DNA from 4 places in the Erwinia sp. 1181_3 genome. Region 4 is predicted to be linked to each of the others. Evidence: predicted binding sites of a transcription regulator. Region 4 holds the regulator's gene; each other region holds the start of a gene.

Region 1 (8,183 bases), on a different contig from region 4:
ACTTCGCCTTGACGCACATCGTCGTAGTGGCTGAAGGTGGAGTACAGCAGACCGGTACCGGAAGTCATGGTCATGAATTCGTTACGGAAACCGATCAGACCACGGCTTGGGATCTCATAGTCGAGACGCACACGGCCTTTGCCATCCGGATCCATGTTTTTCATGTCACCTTTACGCTCACCCATCGCCTGCATCACAGAACCCTGATGCTGTTCTTCGATGTCGAGGGTCACGTTTTCGAATGGCTCCTGCTTGCGGCCTTCGAATTCACGGAAGATAACTTTTGGACGGGATACCGCCAGCTCGAAACCTTCACGACGCATGTTTTCGATCAGAACTGACAGGTGAAGTTCACCACGACCTGATACGCGGAAGGCGTCAGCATCTGGGGTTTCTTCAACACGCAGTGCCACGTTGTGCACCAGTTCTTTGTTCAGACGGTCAAGGATCTGACGTGAAGTCACATACTTACCTTCTTTACCGCAGAACGGAGAGGTGTTAACGCAGAAGAACATGGTAACCGTTGGTTCATCAACGCTCAGGGCTGGCAGCGCTTCCACATTCTGAGTATCACAGATGGTGTCAGAGATGTTCAGTTCGCCCAGACCGGTGATAGCGATGATGTCGCCGGCTTCCGCTTCAGTCGCTTCGATACGCTCCAGGCCCATATGGGTCAGAACTTTACCGACTTTAGCGTTACGGGTTTTGCCTTCGCTGTTGATCACAGTGATCTGCTGGTTAGGACGCACTTTACCGCGCTTGATACGGCCGATACCGATAACACCCAGGTAGTTGTTGTAGTCCAGCTGGGAGATTTGCATCTGCAGCGGGGCTTCCAGCTCAACCTGTGGTGGAGAGACGTGCTTAACAATCGCCTCATACAGCGGGGTCATGTCTTCCGCCATATCGTTGTGATCCAGGCCTGCAATACCGTTCAGGGCTGAAGCATAGATAATCGGGAAGTCGAGCTGCTCGTCGGTCGCATCCAGGTTAACGAACAGGTCAAACACCTGATCAACAACCCAGTCAGGACGCGCGCCAGGGCGGTCGACTTTGTTAATTACCACGATCGGCTTCAGACCATTAGCAAACGCTTTTTTGGTCACGAAACGGGTTTGCGGCATCGGGCCATCCATTGCATCCACAACCAGCAGCACCGAGTCGACCATTGACATCACACGCTCTACCTCACCGCCGAAGTCGGCGTGTCCTGGGGTATCCACGATGTTGATGCGGTAGTCATTCCATTTAATGGCGGTGTTTTTTGCGAGGATGGTAATCCCACGCTCTTTCTCCAAATCGTTGGAGTCCATTACGCGTTCGGTTGCTTCGGTACGGGCATCAAAGGTCCCGGACTGCTGCAGCAACTTATCAACCAAGGTAGTTTTACCATGGTCAACGTGGGCAATAATGGCGATGTTACGCAAATTTTCGATCACAGCTTTGCCTCAGGCATTAGAAATAGCGCGCTATTGTACACGGATTAATCGAAGGACTGAACAGGATCACATATTTCATATAAAGATAACTGTCCGGATTGCATTTACAGCCATTTTCAGTGCAAACATTGCACTTGGACGAAAATTTGCACCAAAAGAGTGCCCATTTATCATTCAATGGCACCAAAATGGTGCGCGACTTCCATCGTGGTGCAGTCCTCGTCTCACGAGAGGGCGCATCATAGCGCTTTTTTCGTTAAATAAAAAAGTTGGCATAGATTTCGCAAATACTCATTAAGCGAAAAACGCCAGTTTCCACAACGGTTGTAAGCTTGTGAGAGATCTTTATTATCGGAGTTAGCGCGGCGAATAGCAAAGCGCACCGGTGAAGTTCTCTAAACACGACGCCAATGACAAAATCCAGGAGAGTTAAGTATGTCCGCTGAACACGTTCTGTCGATGATGAACGAGCACGAAGTCAAATTTGTTGACCTGCGTTTTACCGATACCAAAGGTAAAGAGCAGCACGTGACTATCCCTGCTCATCAGGTTAACGCTGACTTCTTCGAAGAAGGCAAAATGTTTGACGGCTCCTCGATTGGTGGCTGGAAAGGTATCAACGAATCCGACATGGTTCTGATGCCAGACTCAACCACCGCAGTCATTGACCCGTTCTTTGCTGATTCTACACTGATCATCCGTTGTGACATCCTCGAGCCAGGCACCATGCAGGGCTACGACCGCGACCCGCGTTCCATCGCGAAACGCGCTGAAGATTTCCTGCGCTCTTCCGGCATTGCAGACACCGTTCTGTTTGGGCCAGAGCCAGAGTTCTTCCTGTTCGATGATATCCGTTTCGGCAGCAGCACTTCAGGTTCACACGTTGCTATCGACGACATCGAAGCTTACTGGAACTCCGGTAAAGAATATGAAGGCGGTAACAAAGGCCACCGTCCAGGTCTGAAAGGCGGCTACTTCCCAGTGCCACCCGTCGACTCAGCGCAGGATATCCGTTCTGCAATGTGTCTGACCATGGAACAGATGGGCCTGGTCGTTGAAGCTCACCACCACGAAGTGGCAACGGCGGGTCAGAACGAAGTGGCAACCCGCTTCAATACCATGACCAAAAAAGCTGACGAAATTCAGATCTACAAATATGTTGTGCACAACGTCGCTCACGCTTACGGCAAAACCGCGACCTTCATGCCAAAACCGATGTTCGGTGATAACGGTTCTGGAATGCACTGCCATATGTCTCTGTCAAAAGGCGGCACTAACCTGTTCGCGGGTGACAAATACGGCGGCCTGTCTGAAATGGCGCTGTTCTACATCGGTGGTGTAATCAAACACGCTAAAGCAATCAATGCTCTGGCGAACCCGACCACTAACTCCTATAAGCGTCTGGTCCCAGGCTACGAAGCGCCAGTTATGCTGGCTTACTCTGCCCGTAACCGTTCTGCTTCTATCCGTATCCCAGTGGTTGCCAGCCCGAAAGCACGCCGTATTGAAGCGCGCTTCCCTGACCCTGCTGCAAACCCATACCTGTGCTTCGCTGCACTGCTGATGGCTGGCCTGGACGGCATCATCAACAAGATCCACCCTGGCGATGCAATGGACAAAAACCTGTACGACCTGCCACCGGAAGAAGAAGCTGAGATTCCAAAAGTTGCAGGTTCTCTGGACGAAGCCCTGGCTGCACTGAACGAAGACCGCGAGTTCCTGACCCGTGGTGGCGTGTTCACTGACGATGCTATCGAAGCTTATATCGAGCTGCGTAAAGCAGAAATGGACCGCGTTCGTATGACTCCGCATCCGGTTGAGTTCGAACTGTACTACAGCGTTTAATTTAGAAGTAAGCCCGACGAATTTCATGTTGCAGCAAGGCGGCAATCGAAGGAGGCCCGATGAGCTTAGTCCGCTAAGTGATTCGGGTGACTGAGAGAAGCCAACACAGCTGCGGCGTGAAAGACGTCTGGGATTTTGTTGCCGTGGAAACTTTCAGCCCATCTCAGGATGGGCTTTTTTCACCACGAATTCCCGGTAATGTCAGACGATTTTCGCGTTTTATGGCTATAATGCACTAAATTGGTGCATAACTACTTCAGGAGAATGCTGTATGGCAACTGGCCCGCTGCCCGATGCTGGGCAGATTCTCAATTCACTGATCAACAGTATCTTACTGGTTGATGGTGCGTTGGTGGTTCATTACGCCAACCCTGCCGCGCAGCAACTGCTGGCGCAAAGTTCCCGCAAGCTGTTTGGTACGCCACTGCCGGAACTGATGGGTTATTTTTCCCTGAATATTGAGGTCATGCTCGAAAGTCTGGATGCCGGACAAGGTTTTACCGACAGCGAAGTGACCCTGGTGGTCGACAGCCGTGCGCACATTATGTCGCTCACCGCACAACGTCTGCCCGAAGGATTGATTCTGCTGGAAATGGCGCCCATGGATAATCAGCGCCGGCTGAGTCAGGAACAGCTACAACATGCGCAGCAGGTAGCAGCACGTGATTTAGTGCGTGGACTGGCACACGAAATTAAAAACCCGCTGGGTGGGCTACGCGGTGCAGCACAACTGCTGGCCAGAGCCCTGCCCGACCCGGCGTTAACGGAATACACCAAGGTCATCATTGAACAGGCCGATCGCCTGCGCAATCTGGTCGACCGTCTGCTTGGCCCGCAACAGCCCGGTATGCATGTCACACAAAGCATCCATCAGGTGGCTGAACGTGTGGTGAATCTGGTCTCGATGGAGCTGCCCGATAATGTGGTGCTTGTCCGCGATTATGACCCGAGCCTGCCTGAACTGCCGCACGACCCGGACCAGATAGAACAAGTCCTTTTGAATGTAGTACGCAACGCCCTGCAGGCGTTGGGTGAAGAAGGCGGCACGATTACTTTACGTACCCGAACGGCGTTCCAGTTAACGCTGCACGGAACACGCTATCGCCTGGTGGCACGCATCGATATTGAAGATGACGGCCCCGGCATTCCGGCACAGCTGCAGGATACGCTGTTTTACCCGATGGTAAGCGGCCGCGAAGGCGGTACCGGGCTGGGGTTATCGATTGCCCGCAGCCTGATCGATCAGCATTCGGGAAAAATAGAGTTCCACAGCTGGCCTGGACACACTGAATTCTCGGTTTACCTGCCTATTCGCCAGTGAGGTTTCTATGCAACGAGGGATAGTTTGGATCGTCGATGACGATAGCTCCATCCGCTGGGTGCTTGAACGCGCGCTGACCGGAGCTGGTTTAAACTGCGCAACGTTTGACAGCGCAAACGAGGTACTGGAAGCCCTTGCGACCAAAACCCCAGACGTTTTACTGTCAGATATTCGTATGCCCGGTATGGACGGCCTGGCGCTGTTAAAGCAGATCAAACAGCGGCACCCTATGCTGCCGGTGATCATTATGACAGCGCACTCAGACCTGGATGCTGCCGTCAGCGCTTATCAACAGGGCGCGTTTGATTACCTGCCGAAGCCTTTCGATATTGATGAAGCCGTTGCACTGGTTGAGCGCGCCATCAGTCACTATCAAGAGCAGCAGCAGCCGCGCAATCAGCCCGTCAGCGGGCCTACCACCGATATCATCGGTGAAGCGCCAGCAATGCAGGATGTTTTTCGTATTATCGGCCGCCTGTCGCGCTCGTCGATCAGTGTGCTGATTAACGGTGAATCCGGTACGGGTAAAGAGCTGGTTGCTCATGCACTGCATCGCCACAGTCCGCGTGCGAAAGCGCCATTTATCGCGCTGAATATGGCCGCGATCCCTAAAGACCTGATCGAATCAGAACTGTTTGGTCATGAGAAAGGGGCGTTTACCGGTGCCAATCAAATTCGACAAGGTCGTTTTGAACAGGCCGATGGCGGTACGCTGTTCCTCGATGAAATTGGCGATATGCCACTGGATGTTCAGACCCGTCTGCTGCGAGTGCTGGCCGATGGTCAGTTCTATCGTGTCGGGGGCTATGCGCCGGTCAAGGTGGATGTGCGTATTATTGCTGCGACCCACCAGAATCTGGAGCTGCGCGTGCATGAGGGGAAATTCCGTGAGGATTTATTCCACCGCCTGAACGTGATCCGTGTGCATCTGCCTCCCCTGCGTGAGCGTCGCGAAGATATTCCGCGTCTGGCGCGTTACTTCTTACAGGTCGCCGCCAGAGAACTGGGGGTGGAAGCCAAGATCCTGCATCCTGAAACGGAAACCGCGCTCACGCGGTTGCACTGGTCTGGCAACGTTCGCCAGCTGGAGAATACCTGTCGCTGGCTGACGGTGATGGCCGCCGGGCAGGAAGTCCTGATCCAGGATCTACCGCCAGAGCTGTTTGAAACATCGACGCCAGAAAACCCTGTTCAGTCATTGCCGGACAGCTGGGCGACGTTGCTGGCACAGTGGGCGGACCGCGCACTGCGCTCCGGTCATCAAAACCTGCTGTCGGAAGCGCAACCCGAGATGGAGCGTACGCTGCTGACTACCGCCCTGCGTCATACGCAGGGTCATAAACAGGAAGCGGCTCGTCTGCTGGGCTGGGGACGCAATACGCTAACACGTAAGCTGAAAGAGCTGGGAATGGAATAACAGACGAGGGCGGATAAAGAGCGGACCGAAAAAGAAGGTCCGCCCCTACACGTTCCAGCTGTAGGGTCCGATCATTTTTTCCGATCGGGCCTTTGGGGCGACCATTTTTTTCGGTCGCCCCGGCCATCAGATCACCCGTGAAAATTGTCCCCCAGATGCTTTCTGACGCAGGTAACGGTCGAAGCACATGCAGATATTCCTTATCAGTAAACGGCCCTTAGCGGTGACGACAAGGCGGCTGTCGTGGCATTCCACCAGCCCGTCCACCATCAGTGGCGTCAGCAGAGCCAGATCGTCGGCAAAATACTCACGGAAGTGAATTCCCCATTGCGTACTGATGGCGTCAAATGACAGCGAGAAGTTGCAGATCAGACTTTTAATCACATCCCGCCGCAGACAATCATCTTCACTCAATTGCAAGCCGCGCCACAGGGCGGTTTTTCCTGCCCGTATTTCTGCGTAATAGTGTTTCAGCTCTTTGTGGTTTTGCGCGTAGCTGTCCCCGATCATACTAATCGCTGAAACGCCCATTCCCAGCAGGTCACTGTCACCCTGCGTCGTGTATCCCTGGAAGTTGCGGTGCAGTTTCCCCCCACGCTGAGCAATAGCCAGTTCGTCATTGTGCCGGGCAAAGTGGTCCATGCCGATAAACTGATACCCTTGCGCGGTGAGCGTCGTGATGGTTTGCCGCAAAATCTCCAGCTTTTCCAGGGCGCCGGGCAGCTCCTCATCCTTGATTTTACGCTGAGCGGGGAACAGTGCGGGCATATGAGCATAGTTAAAGACACTCAGACGATCCGGGTTCAGCTCAGCCACTTTTTGCAAAGTGAAAGCAAAACTCTCTGGGGTCTGTGCAGGCAGGCCATAAATCAGATCAATATTCGTGGAGGCAAAACCCAGCTCACGCGCCCGTGCCATCAGGGAAAAGATCATCGCTTCATCCTGTACGCGATTCACCTTCTCCTGCACCTGCTTATTAAAATCCTGCACGCCCATGCTCAGGCGGTTAAAACCTTCGGCTCGCAGATGATCAAGCACGGTGAGCTCAATTTCCCGCGGGTCGACTTCAATTGAGATCTCAGCACCCTCCGTAAAGTGAAAGTGCTGGCGCAGACAGGTCATCAGTCGGCTGATTTGCGCTTTATTGAGGAAAGTGGGAGTGCCGCCCCCCCAGTGCATCTGACTGACGGTGCGATGCTGGAACAGCGGTGCACGCAGGGCGATTTCCTGCACCAGTACATCCAGATAGTCATCCGCTTTATGCTGCTGACGCGTGACCTGCTTATTACAACCGCAGAAGTAACATAGCTTGTGGCAAAAGGGGATGTGCAGATAGAGCGACAGCGGCCGTTCAGGGTAACGCTGCGTTGCCTGAAGAAAAGCCGGCTCGTCGTAATCCTGATGGAATTCCAGTGCGGTCGGATAAGAGGTATAGCGGGGACCGGCGGTATTGTACTTCTGAATGAGCGGGAGATCCCACTCTGTGGTCTGCATCTGCATGGCGGCTTCCCTTATCGTCGTCGCATTGACCGCCGCGTGACAGGAAGCTGCTGGCTGACGATCTTGCTGCGCAGCCGGGTTTTCAGCCGCGATAGCCGCTGTAGTTTAACGAATAACCACCCCAGCCAGCACAGCAGAATCAGCGCAATAATTGATCCAGGCCAAATCATCACCAAAAACCCTACAAAGAAAAGGCAGCGCTAAATTGCGCTGCCTCATGTTACGTCAGAGAGACGAGAGGATCACTGGCCGCCTTTGAGCAGGCGATACATATCTTCTTCTGCCTGCTCATCTTGTGCGTCATCGTCCAGGGCAATCCCTAACTGCTCCATCAGCACGTCGATACGATCCAGTGACTGATCCAGCCACGCCTGCTCTTCAGCTGACAGTGCATCGCCATTTTCCAGACGATCGAGCAACGCATCCAGACGCTCGTCATTTTCCAACTGCGCCAGTTCTTCTTCTGGTGACAGACGAGCCTTCTTCTCTACAACGGGTTTTGCCACTTTTGCCGGCTTCGGCTTGCTGGCAACCACATCCGGGCCCAGGGCAATCGGTTTTTTACTGCCGATACGTGGGTCTTTGGCCGGTTTGCCGTTAGCGCCTTTCTTGCTCTCGGCGACCGGGTTAGCCCGGCTGCCGGAACTATTGCCGCTGTGCT
Region 2 (8,183 bases), 570 kb from region 4:
TCACTGGTGATGGGCATGGCCGTACTGATTGTGATGAGTACCCAGATTAGCGGTACCTTAACCCTGCTTGCCCTGTTACCGATGCCGATCATGGCGCTGGTGATCAAACGTTACGGCGACCAGTTACATCATCGCTTTAAGCTAGCCCAGGCTGCTTTCTCCTCGCTAAACGACCAGACGCAGGAAAGCCTGAGCAGCATCCGTATGATTAAAGCCTTCGGGCTGGAAGATCATCAGTCAGGCCAGTTTGCGGCGATTGCTAAAGACACCGGAGAGAAGAATCTGCGCGTGGCGCGGGTGGATGCACGCTTCGATCCGACGATCTACATCGCTATTGGCATGTCAAATCTGCTGGCGATTGGCGGCGGCAGCTGGATGGTCTGGCACGGCACAATGACCCTCGGGCAGCTCACCAGCTTTGTCATGTATCTGGGGCTGATGATCTGGCCCATGCTGGCGCTGGCGTGGATGTTTAATATTGTCGAGCGTGGCAGCGCCGCCTGGACACGAATCCAGGCATTGTTAGCAGAAGCGCCTGCCGTGGTTGATGGAGACAAACCGTTGCCAGAGGGGCGCGGCCTGTTGCAGATTTCGGTGCGGGAGTTTTGTTACCCCGGGGCGCAGCAACCTGCGTTGCGTAATCTGAAGGTTCAGGTTAATCCAGGGCAAATGCTGGGGCTTTGTGGCCCAACGGGATCGGGTAAAAGCACTTTACTCAGTTTGATCCAGCGTCACTTCGATATTGATCAGGGCGATATTCGTTACCACGATATCCCTCTGCCGCAGTTGCAGCTCGATGGCTGGCGTAGCCGACTGGCGGTAGTCAGTCAGACGCCATTCCTGTTCTCCGACAGCGTCGCTAACAATATTGCGCTGGGGTGTCCTGGTGCAACGCAAAGTGAGATTGAGCACGCTGCACAGCTTGCCTTTGTTCATGACGACATTTTACGGCTCCCTGAGGGCTATCAAACTGAAGTGGGCGAACGTGGTGTGATGCTGTCGGGTGGGCAGAAACAACGTATCTCCATTGCCCGGGCATTGCTGCTGAATGCCGAGATTCTGGTGCTGGATGATGCCCTCTCTGCGGTAGATGGCCGCACTGAACACCAAATCCTGCATAACCTGCGCAGTTGGGGCGAAGGACGTACGATTATTATCAGCGCTCATCGTCTCTCTGCCCTGACCGAGGCCAGTGAAATTCTGGTCCTGCAACACGGGCAGGTTGCGCAGCGTGGCGATCATGAGCAACTGGCCGCCGCTTCAGGCTGGTATCGCGATATGTACCGTTACCAACAGCTGGAAGCGGCACTGGACGACGATGAAGATGAAACAGAACAGGGAGCTGCGCATGGCTAATGTCACTCAATTGTGGCCAACCATTAAACGGCTGCTCTCCTACGGTGCGCCGTGGCGTAAGTCCCTGAGCCTGGCCGTGCTGATGCTGTGGGTGGCCGCTGCCGCCGAAGTGTTGGGACCTGTTTTAGTCAGCTACTTTATCGACAATATGGTGGCAAAACACCGTATGCCTGTTGGACTGGCCGCTGGCCTTGTAGTCAGTTTTCTGCTGTTGCAACTGTTGGCGGCGGCGCTGCATTATTGTCAGGCACTGTTATTTAATCAGGCCGCCGTTGGCGTGGTACAGCGCCTGCGTACTGATGTGATGGATGCTGCACTTCGCCAGCCTTTGGGCGCATTTGATACCCAGCCGGTCGGGCAGATTATTTCGCGTGTTACCAATGATACCGAGGTGGTACGTGATCTCTACGTGACCGTTGTTGCCACTGTATTGCGCAGTGCAGCGCTGGTGGGGGCGATGCTGGTGGCGATGTTCAGTCTTGACTGGCGCATGGCGCTGGTTGCCATCACCATTTTCCCGGCGGTACTGATCGTTATGCTGATTTACCAGCGTTACAGCACGCCGATTGTGCGCCGGGTGCGCAGCTATCTGGCAGAAATCAATAACGGCTTCAATGAAGTCATCAATGGCATGAGTGTGATCCAGCAGTTTCGCCAGCAGGCTCGTTTCGGTGAACGTATGGGGGAGGCCAGCCGCTCTCATTATATGGCGCGTATGCAGACGCTAAGGCTGGATGGTTTTCTCCTGCGACCGCTGCTCAGCCTGTTTTCTGCCATGATCCTGTGCGGATTGATGATGCTGTTCGGTTTTTCTTCTGTAGGGTCGATTGAGGTCGGCGTGTTATATGCCTTTATCAACTACCTCGGGCGCCTGAATGAGCCGCTAATCGAACTGACGACCCAGCAATCGATGCTGCAACAGGCGGTGGTGGCGGGTGAGCGTATCTTTGAACTGATGGATGCGCCACGTCAGCCATATGGCGATGACAACACGCCACTTGCCAGCGGCAGTATCGATATTCGTGATGTGACCTTTGCTTATCGCACTGGCCGCCCGGTGTTAACGGATATTAACCTGTCTGTGCCATCGCGCCATTTTGTCGCGCTGGTCGGGCACACCGGCAGTGGAAAAAGTACGCTCGCTAACCTGCTAATGGGGTATTACCCGCTCAGCCAGGGCGAGATCAAACTGGACGGACGTCCACTCGCCTCCCTCAGCCATGCCGCGTTGCGGGGGAGTGTGGCGATGGTACAACAGGATCCAGTGGTGCTGGCCGATACTTTCTTTGCCAATGTCACGCTGGGACGGGATATTAGCGAGGATGCCGTCTGGCAGGCGCTGGAAACGGTACAGCTGGCGGCACTGGCACGTGAGTTACCTGAAGGGATCCATACGCGCTTAGGGGAGCAGGGCAATAATCTCTCCGTTGGACAGAAACAGCTGTTGGCAATGGCGAGGGTGCTGGTGGCCACACCTCAGATCCTGATCCTGGATGAAGCGACCGCGAATATCGATTCCGGTACGGAACAGGCTATCCAGAAAGCCCTGCAGATCGTGCGTCAGCGTACTACGCTGGTGGTGATTGCTCACCGACTGTCAACCATCACCGAAGCCGATACCATTATGGTATTGCACCGTGGGCAGGCAGTGGAGCGTGGCAGCCATCAGCAACTGCTGGCTGCACAAGGGCGCTACTGGCAGATGTACCAACTACAACTTGCGGGTGAGGAGCTGGCAGTGGCAGAGAGCAGCTAAATCGCTGCCGTTGCGCTGCACCAAATTCAGGCGAATAACCACTCAATAACCCTACAAATGCACCGCTCTAACGCATAGCGCACCTTTCTGGTGCGTTTTTTCTATGCTCCTTTCTGTGCCTTTCTTTTCTCTGTGATCTGCGTCTCAGCTACGACTCAGACCAGCTCTGACTAATCGTCTGAAAAATTCAGATTTTTAAACTCTGGCACAGCCTTTGCTTTAATCATTTCGTGTCGCTGAAACAACCTATTTTTTTACCTGGAGGGGATCGTATGAAGCTGGTTACCGTGGTAATCAAACCGTTCAAACTGGAAGACGTGCGTGAAGCACTGTCGTCAATCGGCATTCAGGGTCTGACCGTCACTGAAGTCAAAGGCTTCGGCCGCCAGAAAGGGCATGCAGAACTGTATCGCGGTGCTGAATACAGCGTGAACTTCCTGCCAAAAGTAAAAATTGATATTGCTATTGCTGACGACCAGCTTGATGAAGTGGTTGATGTGATTAGTAAAGCGGCCTACACAGGCAAAATTGGTGACGGGAAGATCTTCGTTGCAGAACTGCAACGTGTCATCCGTATTCGCACCGGCGAAACTGACGAAGCAGCACTGTAATTCGGGGCTCAGAATTGTGATGGGATGGGACAAAATGAAAAAACTCGCTAAGTTAGGCCTCGCCGGTGTTGCTCTTTTACCGTCGCTGGCAATGGCCGCTGCTCCTGCAGTAGCCGACAAAGCTGATAACGCCTTTATGATGATCTGCACCGCGCTGGTGCTGTTTATGACAATCCCTGGTATTGCATTGTTCTACGGCGGCCTGATTCGCGCCAAGAACGTGCTGTCGATGCTGACTCAGGTTGCCATGACCTTCGCGATGGTCTGTGTGCTGTGGATGGTTTACGGCTACTCACTGGCGTTCAGCGAGGGCAACGCCTTCTTCGGTAGCTTCAACTGGGCAATGCTGAAAAATATCACCCCTACTGCGGTGATGGGGTCTTACTATCAGTACATCCACGTGGCGTTCCAGGCATCCTTCGCCTGTATCACCGTGGGTCTGATTGTCGGTTCCATCGCAGAACGTATTCGTTTCTCTGCATTGTTGATCTTCGTTGTAATCTGGCTGACCTTCGCTTACCTGCCAATTGCACACATGGTATGGGCAGGCGGCTTCCTGGCGGCTGACGGCGCGCTGGACTTTGCGGGCGGTACTGTTGTTCACATTAACGCCGCGGTAGCAGGCCTGGTGGGTGCTTACCTGGTGGGTAAACGTGCTGGTTTCGGTAAAGAAGCTTTCAAACCCCATAACCTGCCGATGGTGTTCACCGGTACGGCTATTCTGTACTTTGGCTGGTTCGGCTTCAATGCAGGTTCTGCCAGCGCTGCTAACGAAATCGCGGGTCTGGCCTTCCTCAACACCGTGATTGCTACAGCAGGTGCGATGCTGAGCTGGACCTTCGGTGAGTGGGCGCTGCGCGGTAAGCCATCTCTGCTGGGCGTCAGCTCTGGCGTGATTGCCGGCCTGGTGGCTATCACCCCAGCCTGCGGCTATGTGGGTGTGGGCGGTGCACTGATTATTGGTTTGGTTGGTGGATTAGCCGGTCTCTGGGGTGTGACCATCCTGAAGAAATGGCTGCGTGTTGATGACCCTTGTGATGTGTTCGGTGTTCACGGTGTGTGCGGTATCGTAGGCTGCATCCTGACCGGCGTATTTGCCTCCTCTTCACTGGGCGGCGTGGGTTATGCCGAAGGCGTCACCATGGGCCATCAGGTCTGGGTACAGCTGTTCAGCGTCGGTCTGACCATCGTCTGGACTGCGGTTGTTGCCTTCATCGGTTTCAAAGTTGCCGATATGATTGTGGGCCTGCGTGTTCCGGAAGATCAGGAGCGTGAAGGTCTGGACGTCAATAGCCATGGCGAGAATGCTTACAACCAGTAAGTGATTGCTGTGCTGAAGGCTGAAGAAAAGTAGTGCGCTAAAAAATAATAAAAGACGAAGCGGGCCATCATGGCCCGCTTTTTTATGCCTCTGATTACGAACGCTGGCGGATCACCCCTTCCTGCACCGTCGATGCCACCAGCACACCCTGCTGGTTCCAGAACTCACCGCGCACAAAACCACGGGCACTGGAGGCAGAAGTGCTCTCTACGCTGTACAGCAGCCATTCGTTGAGGTCAAAGGGACGGTGGAACCACATCGAGTGGTCAATGGTGGCGACTTGCATACCTGGCTCCAGAAAACCTTTTCCGTGAGGCTGCAATGAAACAGGCAGGAAGTTGAAGTCAGACGCATAGCCCAGCAGATACTGATGAATGCGTTTATCCTCCGGCATGCTGCCGTTGGCGCGTAGCCAGGTATAGCGGGCGGGTTTACTGACATGTCCTTTGAGTGGGTTATGGAACTCCACCGGGCGGATCTCAAAGGGTTTTTCGGATAAAAACTTATCACGAGCCTTCTCTGGAATGTATTGCGCCAGTTGGCGAGCAATGTCTGTCTCAGAGGGCAAGTTATCCGGCCCTGGAACCTCAGGCATTGTTTTCTGATGTTCAAAGCCGCTTTCTGGCCCCTGGAATGAAGCCGTCATATAAAAAATGGGCTTGCCGTTCTGCACGGCTTTTACCCGGCGGGCGCTAAAGCTCTGGCCATCGCGCAGATTTTCCACATCATAAATGATCGCTTTCTGGCTATCGCCCGGGCGCAGGAAATAGCTATGGAAGGAGTGGATAATGCGATCCTGTGGAACGGTTTGTTTGGCCGCATACAACGCCTGGCCGACCACCTGTCCACCAAACACCTGGCGCAAACCCAGATCTTCGCTCTGCCCACGAAACAGACCCTCTTCCAGCGTCTCCAGGTCCAGAAGATTTAACAAGTTTTGTAACGCCTGGCCCATATTCTGTTCCTCAATAGTTTTATCGCCACCAGTTTGCGAGATCCGACCAGTTAGCGTCAACGACTGTTTATGCGATCTGTGTGGGAAGCTGATAAAGCCAGACTTGCGGTGCTTCCAGGAAAAAATCAGCAACTTGTGCCAGAATTAAAGCTACGCAGACAGTAAAAACTGTCTTTGTGCGGCGAAGTGACTGCCGTAAGCATTGATCGGAAGGAGAAACTATCAATGAAATTTTGGCATGTATTAAGTGGTGCGGCGCTGGTTGTAGCAATTTCAGGCTGTGCTGATAAAAGCAAAGATGTGCCGACGCCGACGCTCGGCTCCCAGGTGGCGGGCCAGCAGACGACGATGAAACAGCCTAACGTGAGCGGTACAGTATGGATCCGCCAAAAGGTGGCTCTGCCGCCGGATGCGGTACTGACAGTGACACTGTCGGATGCTTCGCTGGCGGATGCACCATCGAAGGTGCTATCCCAGCGTGCTGTTCGTACTGAAGGTAAGCAGGCGCCTTTCAAGTTTACCTTGCCGTTTAATCCGGCAGACATTCAACCCAATGCACGCATTCTGCTGAGTGCCGCCGTGACGGTCGACGGTAAAATGCTGTTTATTACTGATACGGTGAAGCAGGTAGTGACCACGGGTGGAACACATCAGGATCTGACATTGGTGCCAGTACCTTCCGTTGCCGTGCCAACGCAGAGCGGAGCCGCCACGACGGTGCCATTAACATCGCCAACGCAGGTTTCCCCTTCTTCTGCCGTACCGGCACCCACCTCACTGTAACGTAGTTTTACGCCCCGAAAGGGGCGTTATCATGGTTGCCAGCGATAACGTTTAAGATCGACCTTTCCTTCCTGGGAGACTTCAATCCCTTCGTCTATTAGTGCTCTGCGCTGTCGACCGAGATCGTCCCCCACCAGCGAGATTTCTCCTTTACGGTTAATCACGCGATACCAGGGAAGTTTACTCCCCGCAGGCAGGCGTTTCAGTACGCCTCCAACCTGACGTGCGGCACGAGGAGAACCGGCTAGCTGAGCGATTTCACCGTAAGTGGTCACATAGCCAAAAGGAATGGCGGCGACAATAGTGTAGATGCGTTGTTGAAAGCTATCGTCTTCGAAGGTCATGGTGTTCCGTACCGGGGAAATAAACTGCAGATCGTGCAAGAAACCAACGGTCATCCCGGGGTTGCTTGCAATTGGCAGGGGCATCATTGATAATGCCTGCGCTCTGGTTACCCAGGGCACTCAATGGGGGCCCGGTTGGTTCTCCCGCAATGCTAATTTGTGAACTCGGTCAGATCCGGAAGGAAGCAGCCGTAACAGATGACGCGTGTGCCGGGATGTAGCTGGCAGGGCCCCCACCCAATTCTGCCCTTACCAGCTTTTCCCGCCTGACTCAAACCAGCCACACTCATTAACGCACAAACTTCCAGACCGCTACCGGTATCTTGTCATAAAGCTTATTCATTGTGAGTTCCGCCAAACGGTGATCGGCAGCAGAATAAAATATGGCTAATTCGTCATCAGATAATTCGTACTTGTTCTTTTCAATCACGCGCTCAAGCGTGTCGATAGAACGACAACGTCTGAGGCGCATAAGATAATCAGTTTTCGTTAAAAGTTTGTCTGTCATTATTAAACCGTAGAAAAAGTAATGGGTTGCTAAAAGGAATGGCTGGCCTGGGTCCGACTTGTTGCACATTCTTCTGCAAAAATATTGAACAGCCTCTTTGCTGATTTCTGCCAGCGCTGTAAGTCCTGAGCATTAATGCCGTAATTACTGAACAACATGAAGGTGTCATCAAGATATTCATCAACCTGAGTTATCAGATCACTATCCTCAATGTGCTTAATTTTGTAATTCATCGTGAATGCCGCAATATGCTCAATCAGATCGTTAAGCTGTAGATTGGCAGCAGAGGTAGGATCATTAACCCAGCCGTGATGGCTGTCGCCTAACGTTGCAAGGCTTTCATCGTACAGGCTTTCACTCAAGAATTTAAGCTGGGCAATATCATGCCTTCTCGGCGAGTATTCGTCCATCTTTTTCCCCTCCTAAGCTTGCGAAACATGCTATTTGACTGCACTTTTAAACATGGTGTGCCAGGAAGTGATAAATACATCTCAACTAAATTTATCTATACAAAATATAACTAAAATTAAAATAAACGTTAGATGTTTG
Region 3 (8,183 bases), 190 kb from region 4:
AAAACTGAAAACTGAAGCGCGGTTTATTATCGCGTTGCTCTTCGCGATTCAATGTATCGATCTCGCGCAGCAATATTTTTTTAACTTCTTCCATTAGTGACCTCTGCAAAACAGTTCGGGCAGAGTGAAAGTAAACCATGTTTGCACCTATAATAGCAGACACAGTTTATCGCTATTCAACTATAACAGTTGCTCACAGGGATGGGCCAGCTGTCACCTGCCGTGGCAATGTATAAAGTTCAGGCCATTCCCGATGGCCTGCTGATAAGGGAATAAAAAACAGATGGATTTAATCAAAGCCCCTGCTGTCATTGGCTTTACTCTCCTGCTCCTTACCTCCACGGCGAAGGCCATCGACTGTGGGCGCGCCTCCAGCGTGGTAGAAAATACCGTCTGTGATAAGCCGGAATTGATGTGGCTGGATAGGGTATTTGTTAATGCATTCAGTGAACTGCAAATGCGCGAGCCACAGCATGTGAATCAGATAGCGAAGGAGATGGCCCGGGAGCGTAATACCTGCGTTAGCGACAGCTGCCTGCGCAGTGCCTATCTCGGTGGCCTGAGCCAGCTGTATGATGCGGATCGCCAGGTGGACTGGCAGGGCGTCTGGTGGAATGTCAGTGCACCTCACGGCAATGGTGGAAAAATTCGTATCAGCCAGCTGGCAGGCGATGAGTTCAATATGGATGCATCTGTCTGGGGAGGGGTGTACCGGTCGAGTTTCAGCGGTAAAGTGACGCTGTCCGAGGGGGTAGGGTTTACCGATAAAATTGTCTGGGGTGGCGGGTGTTCAATTGTTCTGATCCCGCGCCCGGATAACCGCCTTGAAGTCAGCAGCGATTCGCATGGACGCTGCGATATGCTGTTACCCGGCAAGACGTCAATTGACGGGGTGTACGTTAAAGCGGATAACGATCCGCGTCTGCCGGCCACGCTGTTAACCCTCGGTATTTTACCGAATAAAGCCCTGGACGATCGCTTTCGTCAGCTGACAGGCAGTGACTATGCGCAATATGTTGCGACGGCAACCAGTTTTGTCTACAGCCAGGACCTTGACCAGTTTGGTGCGACGGTACTCACCCTGTGGGTAAAAGGCATGGCGAACCGACAGTCAGCCATCATCATGTACACGCCGGAAGGGAAAATCTGGGCGCTACGGGTCAGCCCTGACACCGATAACGGCGTGGAAGTGGATTATGTGACCACCGAGAAGGATAAAGAGACCATGCCCAAAACGCTTCAGGCATGGCGCACCCTGTTTACCGACCGCTAAGGAAACCGGCCCATTGGTACTATCGGTAACGTACCATTTGGCCAGAAGGGGTGATCATCAGGCGTTCTTTACCCAGCCGCAAGGTGTCAAAATGCACGCTGTTGTTTTCCGCATAGCCAAAAATATTTTTAATCATCCGCGTCTGACCATCATCTGCATAATAAATTTTATGGAAAGTAAACATCACACCTTTGGCATTTTGAGTTTTTTCTTCCAGGCTGATTTTGGCCATAAAACGATTATCGTTTGGGCTGGTCAGGGTCATCATCACGGTGTTCCCTTTGCCGTCGAAGCGGGTATCATAAATTTCACGCTGGCGCGCCAGCAGGTCGTAATACCCCAGCTGTAAATTTACTTTAACGAAATCCTCCGTGAACAGGCCCTTATCCCCTGGCAAATGTTTGATCACTGCCACCCCAAGGGGGACCAGCAAAGTCACGATCAGTAAGCTAATTGACGCAGTTGGCCATTTCATTAATTTTTCGTTCGCCTTCACGGTAGATTAGAGCGCTCAGTTGAGCACCATCCGTACGCCAGTTGATAATGTTCATCGCCAGCTGTTTACGATCGCACTGATTCGATAACGTCATGGTGTAGTTCAGCGTCGTGCCGGAGGTGTAATAGAAAATTTCCATATTCACTTTCTGATTTTTCAAATTTTGATTCAGCGTAAATAGCACCGGTCCCAAAAGCTTATTTAAATCATAGGACGCGGACGTGTTGTCCCATCCCCGGCGCAATTCCATTAGCTGAATATGGCTGTACGGGACGGAGTTTTTTTTCACCAACTCGCTACTGTTTACCGGAAAAAGCGCTCGCCCGGCCCACGCCAGCACGCACAGTAACAGTAACGCCTGAAAGAAAATAAGCCAAAGCCAGAATACGCGACGTAAGCGTGGTTTCGGCTCCGCGTTAATCGTTGTTTCCGTTTCGGCCAGCCCGGGTAATATCGCAGGTTCTACCTGGTGCATATCCTGCGGGGGTATCCTCTCCTCTTGTACCGATGTCTGCTGCGAGGCATCGGTCAGGCTATCCGCTTCTTCTTTGTCATAGCAAATACGTTGGCAAAATTCTGCCTCAAGGATATAGCCCTTTTTAGGGATCGTTTTAATAATACGCTGCTGCTTGCCGTCATCCTCCAGCGCCACGCGCAGCGCATGAATCGCATTCGGTAAACTGTTAATACCAATAACCCGCCGTTCCCAAACCAGCGTAGTGAGCTCATCACGACTTAATGTTTTTCCAGCATTTTCAGCCAGTACTAGCAACAGTTTGAATTGATATTCGCCCAGGCGCCTTTCTTCACCACTGAGTTGATGGAGTAACGTACCGGACGAAAAATCGACGTACCAGTGGTGAATAATATAATCCGCTGTCATAGCTTGCCATTGTTCAGAAAAATCAGTGAATATGCTGGTGAATACTTCTGGCGATAATCGGTAATTATAATCTAATTTCCATAACAATTGCTGTAGTCGTAACGCATTAAAAAATTCAATGAAAAGGCGTCCTGTTATTTAAATTGAGGCCACCCGGTAATGGGAAATAAATGTTACATACAGTAATAGTAACAATGTGTTATCGAGTGATCGTAAAGTCAAATCTCAGGGTGAAGGGGATGAGAGGTGGGTAACAACCAATGAATTTGGCTTAAGTTCAGTTAAATTAATAAGTTATGTGATCTGCGGCGTGGGGAAAAGATTGCAAGCTGGCAGAATAGTGCCACAATTAATTTAACAATCACTCAACAAGGCAATTTGACCAGGAGCCTGATATGGTGACCCATTCTCGCAGTGTAATGTTAATGATGTCGTTTGCTGCCGGGACCTTTGCTGCAGGTGCCTCCTCAAACCCGCGCCATCTGATGCTGGCGCAGCCCTCACAGGGCATCCCCAACAACCCGCTGCCGCTGATCATCTATCCACAGGTGGTGCCGGACGAGCCGGAAGAAGGGGCAGAAGAGATATCGCCAGACGATTTGGCGCTGTGGTTCCGCGCTGAGTTTGCCCGCCACGGTTGGCCGGTCAGCTGGCACGCGCCGATTTATCCCTACACCCATTATCACCCGAATACCCATGAATTGCTGGGGATCACCTGCGGCTGGGCCGAGATCCTGTTTGGTGGCGAAAGTGGGCGCATGGTCACCGTTTATGCGGGTGACGTAATACTGATACCGGCGGGTGTCGGACATCAGCAAATTGCCGCCAGTGATGATTTCATGGCCGTTGGTGCCTACCCTCCGGGCGTGACGCCCAAAACCCTGCGCGACGAGCAGGCATTGATGGAACAGTCTATGCTTGAAATAAAACGCGTCGCGATGCCCGAAACCGACCCCGTTACCGGTGGGGAAGGCGCACTGACTGAGGTCTGGCACCCGCTGACTCGTTAAGAATCTCTCTCATCGTTTGACCGGAATGCACCATATTGGTGCATTCTCATTCTACGCTTCGCTTTCCCTGACCCGATTTGTCACCAGGCTGTTGTTCGTTCCTCGTTCTGTGCGGGGCAGGCCGCTCATTCCGACTCTGGCACACTTTGTGCAACTCTTATTCAGGTTCACAGACAGCGGTAGGGAAATCATGAATCAAAGTTATGAAATAGCGTCACACTTTTATGATGAGATGTTGCTGAACGATGGACGCTATCGCGGGCACTATCGGGAATACTGGCAGTGGCTACAGCAGGCTGACCAGCAGGCGATTGCGCGCAAACGTGAAGAGGCGGAACTGTTGTTTCACCGCCTGGGGATTACTTTTAATGTGTATGGTGATGACGGCGGTGCCGAGCGTCTGATCCCGTTCGACAGCGTACCGCGGATTATTCCTGCCAGCGAGTGGGCAATGCTGGATAAAGGCATCCGCCAGCGCGTTCAGGCGCTGAATGCTTTTCTGCATGACATCTACCATGACCAGCGCATCCTTAAAGCCGGGATCATTCCCGCTGAACAGGTACTGGTTAACGATCAATATCAACCCTGCATGCAGGGCCTGAATCTGCACCGTAACCTCTACGCGCACATTATTGGCGTGGATATGGTGCGCAACAGCGATGGCGAATACTACGTGCTGGAGGACAATCTGCGTACCCCGTCCGGCGTCTCCTACATGCTGGAAAACCGCAGAATGATGATGCGCCTTTACCCGGAGCTGTTTGCCGATCAGCGCATTGCCCCTGTCGAACGTTATCCGTCTCTGCTGCTACAAACCCTGCGCGAAAGCTCGCCGATCAACGATCCGGTGGTAGTGGTACTGACACCGGGCCGCTTTAACAGTGCCTACTTTGAACACAGCTTCCTTGCCCAGCAAATGGGCGTGGAGCTGGTGGAAAGTGCTGACCTGTTTGTCAAAGATGGCGCGGTGCTGATGCGCACCACGGCCGGGCCGTGCAAGATCGATGTGATCTACCGCCGAGTGGACGATGCCTTCCTTGATCCTCTGGCGTTCCGGCCGGATTCGATGCTCGGTGTGCCGGGCCTGCTGTCGGTGTATCGTGCGGGCAACGTGGTGCTGGCTAACGCCATCGGCACCGGCGTGGCCGATGATAAGTCGATCTACCCGTATGTACCGGAAATGATTCGCTTCTATCTGGGGGAAGAGCCGCTCCTCAACAACGTACCGACCTGGCAGTGTCGCCGCCCTGATGAGCTCTCCTGGGTACTGGCTAACCTCGAAAAGCTGGTCGTGAAGGAGGTTCACGGTGCGGGGGGATACGGCATGTTGATTGGCCCGGTGGCCAGTAAACAGCAGTTGGCCGATTTCCGCGCGCTGTTACTCGCCAAACCACAGAACTACATTGCACAGAACACGCTGGCACTCTCCACCTGTCCGACTTTTGTCGATCAGGGGCTGGCCCCGCGTCATATCGACCTGCGTCCCTTTGCCCTGAGTGGGGCGGATATCCGGCTGGTGCCCGGTGGCCTGACGCGCGTAGCGCTGACCGAAGGTTCGCTGGTGGTGAACTCATCGCAGGGCGGTGGGACGAAAGATACCTGGGTTCTGGAGGATGACGCATGCTGAGTCGCACGGCCAGTGGCCTGTACTGGATGGCGCGCTATTTAGAGCGCGCAGAAAATATTGCACGCGTGCTCGACGTCACAAACCGTCTTTCTCTGATGCCGGTGCGCGGCAGCCACAATAATGAGCTGCGCGTGCCGCTCAATCTGACCAACACGGATGAACTTTACTGGTCGGTCAGCGATCGGCTGAGTATGTCACAGCTGTTCAGCTTTTTTGCCTTTGATGAGCGTAACCCCGGCAGCATTTTCAATTGCTGGCAGGCGGCCTGGAACAACGCCCATGCGGTTCGCGGCAGCCTCTCTTCTGAAGTCTGGGAGAGTATTAACTCCAGCTGGATTGAACTGAGAAAAATGCGGCGTCACGGCGTCAGCAGCGACGGTGCGGATGCCTTCTTCGACTGGGTTAAAGAGCGCTCACATCTGTTTCGTGGTGCGATGTTCGGCACCCTGATGCGTGGCGATGCCATGAGCTTTATTCGTCTGGGAACGTTGCTGGAACGTGCCGACTGCACGGCACGCCTGCTCGATGTTTATCAGTATCTGACCGATGACGATGATGACACCGTGCGCGAATACTACCGGCTGGATACGCTGCTACGTTCAGTGTCCGCGCGCGAAGCCTATCACACCATCTACAAGCAGCAACTGGCGGCGGACGGCGTCAACGAGATGTTGATCCTGCGTGAAGAGAGCCCGCGATCGTTACGATCCTGTCTTGATGAAATCGCAAGGCAACTCGATCAAATCGGCAGCAGCGGTGAAGACAGGCCGCGTTACTTATTGACGATACTGCATGCGCAGCTGCGTTTCAGCAGTTGGGAATCCCTGATGGATGACGGGCTGCATGCCTGGTTGCAACGTTTTCTGGGTGAACTGGCATTGATTGCTGACAGCATCCATCACACTTATCTGGAGGCGAAATAATGAAGCTGACCATCGCGCATAAAACCTGTTTCAGCTATCAAAGCCTGGTGCGTCAAAGCACGCAGTACCTGCGTCTGACGCCACAGGACTCGGTGCATCAGCATATTATTTCGTGGGATCTGCTGCTGCCGGAAGAGGCGATCTGCACCACCGACACCTGGGGTAATGTGCTGCATGTGCTGACGCTCGACCGTCCGCATCAGGAAATCGAGATTGAAGCTCGTGGCGTGGTGGAGATCCTCGACGACGAAGATAGCGCCCCGGACCCGGACTGCATGCTCTCGCCGCTGGTGTTTTTACGCATCACTCCGCTGACGCAGCCTGACGCGGCGATCAACGATTTTGCCCGCCGCTATTACCGTGAAGAGGCTCCGCTGGACAGTCTGGAGCGCCTGATGGGCGAGTTGCTGTTGAAAATGCCTTACCAGCCCGGCAGTACGCTGGTGACGGATACCGCCGCGAAAGTGTTTGCCGCCGGCAGCGGGGTTTGTCAGGATCACAGCCACGTCTTTCTCGCCTGTTGTCACAGCCTGCATATTCCCGCCCGTTATGTGAGCGGCTATCTGTATACTGACAACGTGGAACATGTAGCCACGCATGCCTGGGTGGAAGCCTGGGTGGGCGGCAGTTGGCACAGTTTCGATATTACCAATAATACCCGCAGCACCCGCCAGCATCTGAAACTGGCGGTGGGGGTGGATTATCTGGATGCCTGCCCGGTGCGTGGAATGCGCCTTGGCGGTGGCAGTGAAGATATGCAGGCAGTGGCTGCGGTACAACTGGTGTTTTCGCAGCAGTAATCTTTTATCGGACTCACTATGACCTATTGTGTAGCTATGCGTTTATCGTCAGGGATGATTTTCGTTTCCGATTCCCGAACCAATGCGGGCGTGGATCATATTTCCTCGTTCCGTAAGCTTCATGTTTTTCAGCAAGATGGCGAACGGACCCTGGTGCTGCAAAGCGCCGGTAATCTGGCCACCACCCAGAGTGCGCTGAGCCTGCTGCGGCGTGGCTGCGAAGATGGCAAAAATCCTAGCCTGATGAACGCCACGAACATGTACGATGTGGCGCTGCTGGTAGGGGAAACGTTACGTTCGGTGATCAAGCGCGACGGCGAGGAGTTTGGCGGCACGTTGATGCTGGGCGGGCAGATCAAAGGCGAAGAGCCACGGCTGTTCCAGATCTACCCGCAGGGCAACTTTATCGAAGCCAGTACCGATACGCCGTATTTCCAGATTGGGGAAAGCAAATACGGTAAGCCGATTATTGACCGCGTGCTGCGTTTTGATACACCGCTGGATCAGGCGATGCAGTGCGCACTGATTTCGATGGACTCCACGCTGGCGAGTAATATTTCGGTGGGGTTACCGCTGGATGTGATGGTCTATCCAACGGACAGTTACAGCAGTATGCAGCAGTATCATATTACAGAAAAACATCCCTATTTCTCGCAGATCCGCCAGTTATGGAGCAGTGGTTTATTGAGTGTGTTCTCGCAGTTGCCACCGCTGGAGCTCGACGAATAACCCCGGGCGAGGCATGCCTCGCCCCTACGCAGCGCCACCCGCGCAGGACGGAAAAAACGGTCGGCCTGTACGCCGGTCATCGTAGGGGGTGGGCATGCCCGCCCCGCATTACCGGCATCCACCCGGCGTATCCTGGTTTTCTGCCATGCGCAACAGCATGCGGTGGCCGATGGTGTTGTCCCAGTTAAAGCTGTTTTGCAGCACCACAATCGCCGTTTTATGCTTCAGATCCATTCCGATATAACTGGCATAGCCGCCAATAAAACCGGACTGGTAGAGAATGCTCTGCCCATTGAGATTGTTGCTCAGCCACGCCAGTGCGGAGGAGTCGTTTTGCGCCTCTTTAAAGCGGATGGTGGTGGCATCAATAAAGGCTTTATCCAGGGTCGGATCGCCGCTGCCGTACAGATGGGCACTCAGATAGGTCAGCAAATCGTTGCCG
Region 4 (8,183 bases):
TATAATATCGCGATTGTGCTGGGCATCCCGGCACTGATTCATCCCGGCACGCTCGACACCGCTATCTTCGCCCGTGATTATTGGGTGATGCTGGGTGTCAGTGCGCTGTTTACATTAATCTGTTTGCAACGCAGTCGTCGCATTGGTCGGCTGGCTGGTGCATTGTTGCTGTGCGGATTTATCGTCTGGGTGGGAATGCTCTATGGCTTCCCCTCTGTGACTTTCTGGTAAAAGGACTGGACTACTATGGCGCATATCACTGCCGATCCCGACTTTGACTTTCAACAGGCCGGGAAAGAAGTATTGCGGATTGAACGTGAAGGGTTAGAGCAGCTCGATCAGTACATCAACGACGATTTTACCCATGCCTGCAACCTGATCTATCGCTGTGGCGGTAAAGTTGTGGTGATGGGAATGGGGAAATCGGGGCATATCGGTAAGAAAATAGCCGCTACCTTTGCCAGTACCGGTACGCCATCGTTTTTTGTCCACCCCGCTGAGGCCAGTCACGGCGATCTGGGCATGGTCAGCCCCAATGACGTAGTATTAGCCATCTCTAACTCCGGTGAATCTTCCGAAGTTCTGGCACTGATTCCGGTGCTAAAACGCTTACGCGTCACATTAATCTGCCTCACCAGCCGCCCGGAAAGTGCAATGGGCCGCGCAGCGGATGTGCATCTGTGTGTTAAAGTGCCACAGGAAGCTTGTCCACTGGGCCTGGCACCAACGACCAGCACGACGGCAACACTGGTCATGGGAGATGCCCTGGCCGTTGCCCTGTTGAAAGCACGTGGCTTCACACCGGAAGATTTTGCGCTCTCCCATCCCGGTGGTGCGCTGGGGCGTAAGCTGCTACTGCGTGTTGATGATATCATGCACTCGGGCAGCGACATGCCGCACGTGAGCCGTGATGCTTCACTCCGCGATGCGCTGCTGGAAATAACGCGTAAAAATATGGGAATGACGGTAATCTGCAACGATTTGATGAAAATCGAAGGCATCTTTACCGATGGCGATTTGCGCCGTGTCTTCGATATGGGCGTTGATATCCAGCATGCCGGCATCGAAAGCGTGATGACCCCGGGCGGGATCCGCGTTCGGCCTAATACCCTAGCAGTGGATGCGCTGAATCTGATGCAAAATAAGAATATTACCTCCGTGATGGTCGCCGACGGCGACACACTGCTGGGCGTGGTGCATATGCATGACATGCTTCGTGCTGGTGTGGTTTAACAAAGGAAGTGAACAAAAATGAGTCATTCAGCAGCCACCGTTGAGACCTGTTACGGCCCGGTCAGCCAACAGGTGATGGCACAAGCGCAGAACATAAAACTGTTGATCTGCGATGTCGATGGTGTCATGTCAGACGGCGTGATCTACCAGGGTAACAATGGTGAAGAACTCAAAGCCTTCAATGTGCGTGATGGTTATGGTATTCGCTGCCTGCTCACCTCCGGGATTGAAGTGGCTATTATTACCGGCCGTAAAGCCAAACTGCTGGAAGATCGCTGTGCCACACTGGGGATTACGCATCTTTACCAGGGACAAACGGATAAGCTTTTGGCCTTCCGTGAACTTCTGGATACACTGTCACTCAGTGCGGAGCAGGTTGCCTATATTGGTGATGATCTGATTGACTGGCCGGTCATGGCTGAAGTGGGCCTGAGTGTGACCGTTGCTGATGCTCATCCCATTTTGCTTCCCCGCGCTCACTACGTGACCCGTATTGCGGGTGGTCGTGGTGCAGTTCGGGAAATTTGCGATCTAATCCTGATTGCACAGGGCAAGTTTGATGAGGCCAAAGGGCAGTCGGTATGAGTAAAACAAGACGCTGGATGACGCTGATACTGGCACTGATCGCCATTGTGCTGATTGGCTGGAATCTGACTGCCACCGATGATAACGACGGTGCAGCAACGCAGGACAATAATGAACCCACCTATATGAGTGATAACTCACATACGGTAGTTTATAACCCAACCGGAGCGCTGAGCTACAAGCTGGTTTCTGACAAGGTGACCTATTTTTCGGCGGATGCTGTAACCTGGTTCGATAACCCGGTGATGACCACCTACGATGAGAACAAGGTTCCAACGTGGTCAGTGCGTGGAGACAAAGCCAAGCTCACTAACGATCGCATGCTGTACCTATACGGGCATGTGGAAGTTAACAGCCTGACGAAAGACGCACAGCTTGAGCGCATCAAAACAGATAATGCGCAAATTAACCTGACGACTCAGGATGTGACCTCGGACGATCAGGTAACACTTTATGGCAGCAGCTTTAACTCTACAGGTATGAAGATGCGTGGGAATTTACGGAAGAAAACTGCCGAGTTGATTGAAAAGGTCAAAACATCTTATGAAATTCAAAATGAACAAAAGCCTTAAGTTACTGACTGCAACCCTGCTGTTCGCCGTGAGCGTTCCTGCTTTAGCGTTAACGGGCGATTCGGATAAACCGGTGAATGTCGACTCGGAAAATCAGGCGCTGGATATGCAAGGCAACGTTGCCACGTTTACCGGAAAAGTCATCGTGACGCAGGGTACGATTAAAATCACGGCCGATAAAGTGGTGGTGACCCGTCCGGGTGGCGACAGCAATAAAACCATTGTTGATGCCTACGGCAATCCTGCGACCTTCTACCAGATGCAGGACAGTGGCAAACCCGTGCAGGGTCACGCCCAGAAAATGCATTACGAACTGGCGAAAGACCTGGTGGAGTTAACCGGCAACGCCTATCTGGAGCAGCTCGACAGCAACGTCAAAGGCGATCGCATCACCTATCTGGTGAAAGAGCAAAAAATGCAGGCCTTCGGCAGCAGCGGCAAACGTGTCACTACCGTACTGGTGCCATCGCAGTTGCAGGACAAAGGCACACCGTCAAACGGTCAGAAAAAGAGTAACTAACGAACATGGCAACCTTAATTGCGGAAAACCTCGCGAAGGCTTACAAAGGCCGCCGCGTGGTTGAAGATGTCAGCCTGCAAGTGAAGTCTGGCGAAATCGTGGGCCTGCTTGGCCCGAACGGCGCAGGCAAGACCACCACGTTTTACATGGTGGTTGGCATCGTGCCGCGTGATGCAGGTCGTATCGTGATCGACGATGAAGACATCAGCATTTTACCGCTGCATGCGCGTGCGCGTCGGGGCATTGGCTATCTGCCACAGGAAGCCTCTATTTTCCGCCGTCTGAGTGTTTACGATAATCTGATGGCGGTGCTGCAAATTCGTGATGATCTGACCAGTGAGCAGCGTGAAGATCGTGCTAATGAACTGCTGGAAGAGTTTCACATCGAACATTTACGTGACAGCCTCGGTCAGGCGCTATCAGGCGGTGAACGCCGCCGCGTAGAAATTGCCCGTGCGCTGGCCGCCAATCCAAAATTCATCCTGCTGGATGAACCGTTTGCCGGTGTTGACCCGATTTCCGTTATTGATATTAAAAAGATTATTGAACACCTGCGTGACAGCGGCCTCGGCGTGCTGATCACCGACCATAACGTACGTGAAACGCTGGCAGTGTGTGAGAGAGCCTATATCGTCAGCCAGGGGCATCTTATCGCCCACGGCACCCCGGAAGCGATCCTGGCCGATGAGCAAGTTAAGCGTGTCTATTTGGGTGAAGAGTTCAGACTCTGATAAGGTGTTCACATTCGGTAAGTTTTCTGGGGAATTAATACTCTGAATATGAAGCAAGGTTTACAACTCAGGCTGAGTCAACAGCTTGCCATGACGCCACAACTGCAGCAGGCCATTCGCCTGCTGCAACTCTCTACGCTTGAACTACAGCAGGAAATTCAGCTGGCGCTGGAAAGTAACCCGTTGCTTGAACAGACCGACATTCACGAAGAAGTTGATACCCGCGAATATCAGGAAACAGAAGCGCTGGATACCCGGGAAGCGCTGGAACAGAAAGACATGCCCGAGGAGCTTCCACTGGATGCGACCTGGGATGAAATCTACACCGCTGGTACGCCGTCAGGCACGGGTACCGATTACCATGACGATGAGTTACCTGTTTATCAGGGTGAAACGACCCAGACACTACAGGACTATCTGATGTGGCAGGTGGAGCTAACGCCTTTTACCGATACCGATCGCGCGATTGCGACCTCCATTGTCGATGCTGTCGACGATACGGGCTATCTGACCGTGTCGCTCGAGGAAGTGCTTGAAAGTATGGGTAACGACGAGCTGACCCTTGACGAAGTGGAAGCAGTGCTGAAACGTGTACAGCGTTTTGATCCAGTAGGCGTCTGCGCCCGCGATCTGCGCGACTGTTTACTGGTACAGCTCTCCCAGTTTGCGGCAGATGTGCCGCTGCTGAAAGAAGCACGGCTGATTGTCAGTGAGCATCTCGACCTGCTCGCCAACCATGATTTCCGCAGCCTGATGCGCGTCACACGCCTTAAAGAAGACGTGCTGAAGGGAGCGATGCAGGTCATTCAAACGCTTGACCCGCGCCCAGGCCAATCGATCAATACTCAGGAACCCGAGTATGTCATTCCAGATGTGCTGGTGCGTAAAGTCAGTAATCGCTGGATGGTCGAGTTGAATGCAGACAGTGTGCCGCGTCTGAAGATTAATCAGCATTACGCTTCACTAGGCTCAAGTTCACGCAGCGACAGTGATTCGCAGTTTATCCGCAGTAATTTGCAGGAAGCCAAGTGGCTGATTAAAAGCCTGGAAAGCCGAAATGATACGCTGCTGAAAGTGACACGCTGTATCGTGGATCAGCAGCAGGCCTTTTTCGAACAGGGCGAAGAGTATATGCGCCCAATGGTGCTGGCTGATATTGCCAGTGCCGTCGAAATGCATGAATCGACCATTTCCCGTGTGACCACCCAGAAATACCTGCACAGTCCACGTGGTATTTTTGAACTTAAGTATTTTTTCTCCAGTCACGTCAATACCGAAGGGGGGGGCGAAGCGTCCTCAACGGCGATCCGTGCACTGGTGAAAAAATTAATCTCGGCGGAGAATCCCGTCAAACCACTCAGCGACAGCAAGCTCACCTCCATGCTTTCCGAACAGGGAATTATGGTGGCACGGCGCACTGTGGCAAAATACCGAGAGTCTTTATCCATCCCGCCATCAAATCAGCGCAAACAGCTGGTCTGAACGAACAGAGAAGGAAGACACTATGCAGCTCAATATCACTGGACAGCACGTTGAAATCACCGAGCCACTGCGCGAGTTTGTGACAGCGAAGTTTGCCAAACTGGAGCAATACTTTGACCGGATTAACCAGGTCTATATTGTTTTAAAAGTGGAGAAAGTGACGCAAATTGCCGATGCAACATTGCATGTGAATGGCGGTGAGCTGCATGCCACCTCGGAAGATAAAGATATGTACGCGGCGATTGACGGCCTGATCGACAAGCTGACTCGCCAGTTGAATAAACACAAAGATAAGCTAAAACAACACTAAATCTCACAATGCATTGATGGTGTTTCAGCAACCCGCTTCTACTGGCATATGCTGAAAGCGGTATCGGCTCGTATTCTTCCGGGAATACGAGCCGTTAATCAATACGGCATGTTAATCTCTTGATCTGAACGCTGGTAAAGAGTGTCCTGCCTGCGGAAGTGAAAAGTTAAGTGAAACTATGATGAACAATGATTTGAAACTGGAACTGGGCTCCGTCTTGAGCATCTCGTGTACCCGTAATGGCGTACATTGCCAGAGCAAAAAACGGGCGCTGGAAATTATCAGCGAGCTTGCGGCGAAACAGCTTAACCTCCCGCATCAGACAATTTTTGAAGCGATTCTGACGCGTGAAAGAATGGGCAGCACCGGTATCGGTAATGGCATTGCCATCCCGCACGGCAAGCTGGAAGAAGATACGCTACGCGCAGTCGGTGTCTTCATTCGCCTTGACCAGCCCATCGCGTTTGATGCAATTGATAATCAGCCCGTGGACCTGTTGTTTGCCCTGCTGGTGCCAGCAGATCAGTGTAAAACACATCTTCATACTCTCTCTCTGGTTGCCAAGCGCCTGGCAGATAAAACCGTTCTGCGTCGCCTGCGCGCCGCACAATCCGATGAAGATCTTTACGAGATCATCACGGAAGATCACGAAGAGAGTTAGTCATTCTTGCCACAGTCCCCGACATAATGAAGTTGCAGCAACGCAGCGAAACGCAGCGCTGGTGCAGCTTCTGGTCTAAGGGAAAGCGGGTTAAATTGGGGGAAAAGTGAAATGGTGCTGATGATCGTCAGCGGTCGCTCAGGCTCAGGGAAATCAGTGGCATTACGCGCGCTGGAAGACATGGGTTTTTACTGCGTGGATAACCTGCCTGTAGTCTTGCTACCTGATCTGGCTCATTCGCTGGCTGAGCGCAATATATCTGCTGCTGTGAGTATCGATGTACGTAACATGCCGGAATCTCCGGAGGTATTTGAAACCGCGCTCACCAATTTGCCAGACTGTTTTTCGCCGCAGCTTCTGTTCCTGGATGCTGACCGTAATACCTTAATCCGTCGCTATAGCGATACCCGTCGCCTGCATCCGCTCTCCAGTAAAAATCTGTCGCTGGAAAGTGCCATCGATGAAGAAAGCGATCTGCTGGAACCGCTACGTTCCCGTGCCGATTTGATTATCGACACCTCAGAAATGTCAGTGCACGAGCTGGCAGAGATGCTACGTACCCGCCTGCTGGGGAAACGCGAACGTGAACTGACCATGGTATTCGAATCTTTCGGTTTCAAACACGGTATTCCCATTGATGCCGACTATGTGTTTGATGTCCGTTTTCTGCCGAATCCACACTGGGATCCGAAGCTGCGTCCGATGACCGGTCTTGATCGCCCCGTTGCCGCCTTCCTTGATCGTCATACTGAAGTGCATAATTTTATTTATCAGACGCGCAGCTACCTCGAGTTATGGTTACCGATGCTGGAAACCAATAACCGTAGCTATCTGACAGTGGCGATCGGCTGTACCGGCGGTAAACATCGTTCCGTGTATATTGCCGAGCAACTGGCAGATTATTTCCGCTCGCGCGGTAAAAACGTTCAGTCTCGTCACCGTACGCTGGAAAAACGCAAATCATGACCGTAAAACAGACTGTTGAGATTAAAAATAAGCTGGGTATGCACGCACGTCCGGCGATGAAGCTGTTCGAACTGGTACAGAGTTTTGATGCTGAAGTGCTGCTGCGCAATGAAAGCGGTACTGAAGCGGAAGCGAGCAGCGTGATTGCGCTACTGATGCTTGACTCAGCTAAAGGCGGTCATATCGAAGTAGAAGCCAGTGGTGCGCAAGAAGAAGAAGCGCTGGCCGCGGTGATCGATCTGTTTAATGCCGGATTCGACGAAGACTAATCATCCCCCTGAACAGACCGGCGTTTCAGCCGGTCTGTTGGCTATTTCCCGCCCGAATCAATGCAACTTATGTTCCCGCAGGAAACTCTCCCCCCCGAGCTGGCGCATCTGGCGCATAATCCACTGTTGGCGCTGACGCACATAGCCAGACGGAGCATCAGCCCTGAAGCGAATGGGGTTGGGTAGCACTGCAGCCAGTAGCGCCGCTTCAGACATAGACAGGCGACTGGCCGGTTTATGGAAATAGCGTTGAGAGGCCTCCTCTACGCCAAAGACCCCTTTCCCCATCTCCGCCACGTTAAGATAAACAGTGAGGATCCGGCGTTTGGTCCATACTGTTTCAATTCCCACCGTCAGACCGGCCTCCAGGCCTTTACGCACCCAGCTCCGTCCATCCCAGAGAAATACGTTTTTGGCCGTTTGCTGCGAGAGTGTCGATGCGCCGCGCATACCCGCTTTCTCATTACTGCTGTCCAGTACTGACTGAATAGCGGCCACATCAAACCCCCAGTGCGTAGGGAACTTCTGATCTTCAGAGGCAATAACCGCCAACGCCATCCACGGTGAAATCTTATCCATCGACACCCAGTCAGAATGAGCCACATAGCGAAAATCACCACTGAACCAGGCGCTCAATTGCCGTTCGGCCATCACGGCAGAAAATGGCACCGGTAAAAAAGCAAAGAGGACAATACCACCCACCCATAAACCCATTACGACCAGGACCAGGCGAAATAGCCCCGATTTGATCCGCGCCATCACGCGCACTTTATTGCGACTCATACCCGAGGATCCGCCCAAAATTTATCAGTATGAAAATACACCAGGATTTCTCCATGATTGTCAGTTACTCC

The links. The regulator sigma-54, encoded in region 4, starts transcription at its own class of promoters, with help from an activator protein. The targets are predictions, from matches to a motif close to GTTGGCACANNTTTCGCTNT.
Region 1: a site for sigma-54 is predicted at 1,708-1,727, ahead of glnA (glutamate--ammonia ligase). Genes of this name have one in related genera too.
Region 2: a site for sigma-54 is predicted at 3,314-3,333, ahead of glnK (P-II family nitrogen regulator). Genes of this name have one in related genera too.
Region 3: a site for sigma-54 is predicted at 3,798-3,817, ahead of FY046_RS10750 (circularly permuted type 2 ATP-grasp protein). Genes of this name have one in related genera too.

The regions. Positions count from the first base shown of each region.
Region 1 is NZ_VTDE01000011.1:110,790-118,972, forward strand. It holds gene typA (ribosome-dependent GTPase TypA) at 1-1,439, opposite strand, end outside; gene glnA (glutamate--ammonia ligase) at 1,875-3,284, shown strand; gene glnL (nitrogen regulation protein NR(II)) at 3,556-4,605, shown strand; gene glnG (nitrogen regulation protein NR(I)) at 4,613-6,022, shown strand; gene hemN (oxygen-independent coproporphyrinogen III oxidase) at 6,149-7,522, opposite strand; gene yihI (Der GTPase-activating protein YihI) at 7,765-8,183, opposite strand, start outside.
Region 2 is NZ_VTDE01000003.1:116,041-124,223, reverse strand. It holds gene FY046_RS08925 (SmdA family multidrug ABC transporter permease/ATP-binding protein) at 1-1,356, shown strand, start outside; gene FY046_RS08920 (SmdB family multidrug efflux ABC transporter permease/ATP-binding protein) at 1,349-3,112, shown strand; gene glnK (P-II family nitrogen regulator) at 3,385-3,723, shown strand; gene amtB (ammonium transporter AmtB) at 3,743-5,044, shown strand; gene tesB (acyl-CoA thioesterase II) at 5,139-5,999, opposite strand; gene FY046_RS08900 (YbaY family lipoprotein) at 6,225-6,782, shown strand; gene FY046_RS08895 (MGMT family protein) at 6,812-7,126, opposite strand; RNA gene ffs (signal recognition particle sRNA small type) at 7,260-7,356, shown strand; gene FY046_RS08885 (HHA domain-containing protein) at 7,416-7,634, opposite strand; gene tomB (Hha toxicity modulator TomB) at 7,664-8,044, opposite strand.
Region 3 is NZ_VTDE01000003.1:492,031-500,213, reverse strand. It holds gene FY046_RS10775 (YlaC family protein) at 1-94, opposite strand, end outside; gene FY046_RS10770 (lysozyme inhibitor LprI family protein) at 284-1,273, shown strand; gene FY046_RS10765 (hypothetical protein) at 1,293-1,769, opposite strand; gene FY046_RS10760 (transcriptional regulator) at 1,723-2,652, opposite strand; gene FY046_RS10755 (cupin domain-containing protein) at 3,048-3,662, shown strand; gene FY046_RS10750 (circularly permuted type 2 ATP-grasp protein) at 3,853-5,289, shown strand; gene FY046_RS10745 (alpha-E domain-containing protein) at 5,283-6,212, shown strand; gene FY046_RS10740 (transglutaminase family protein) at 6,212-7,012, shown strand; gene FY046_RS10735 (proteasome-type protease) at 7,031-7,741, shown strand; gene FY046_RS10730 (serine hydrolase domain-containing protein) at 7,850-8,183, opposite strand, start outside.
Region 4 is NZ_VTDE01000003.1:683,729-691,911, forward strand. It holds gene FY046_RS11610 (calcium/sodium antiporter) at 1-231, shown strand, start outside; gene kdsD (arabinose-5-phosphate isomerase KdsD) at 247-1,233, shown strand; gene kdsC (3-deoxy-manno-octulosonate-8-phosphatase KdsC) at 1,252-1,818, shown strand; gene lptC (LPS export ABC transporter periplasmic protein LptC) at 1,815-2,390, shown strand; gene lptA (lipopolysaccharide ABC transporter substrate-binding protein LptA) at 2,362-2,910, shown strand; gene lptB (LPS export ABC transporter ATP-binding protein) at 2,916-3,641, shown strand; gene rpoN (RNA polymerase factor sigma-54) at 3,690-5,123, shown strand; gene hpf (ribosome hibernation promoting factor) at 5,146-5,433, shown strand; gene ptsN (PTS IIA-like nitrogen regulatory protein PtsN) at 5,612-6,094, shown strand; gene rapZ (RNase adapter RapZ) at 6,206-7,060, shown strand; gene npr (PTS phosphocarrier protein NPr) at 7,057-7,329, shown strand; gene mtgA (monofunctional biosynthetic peptidoglycan transglycosylase) at 7,387-8,112, opposite strand.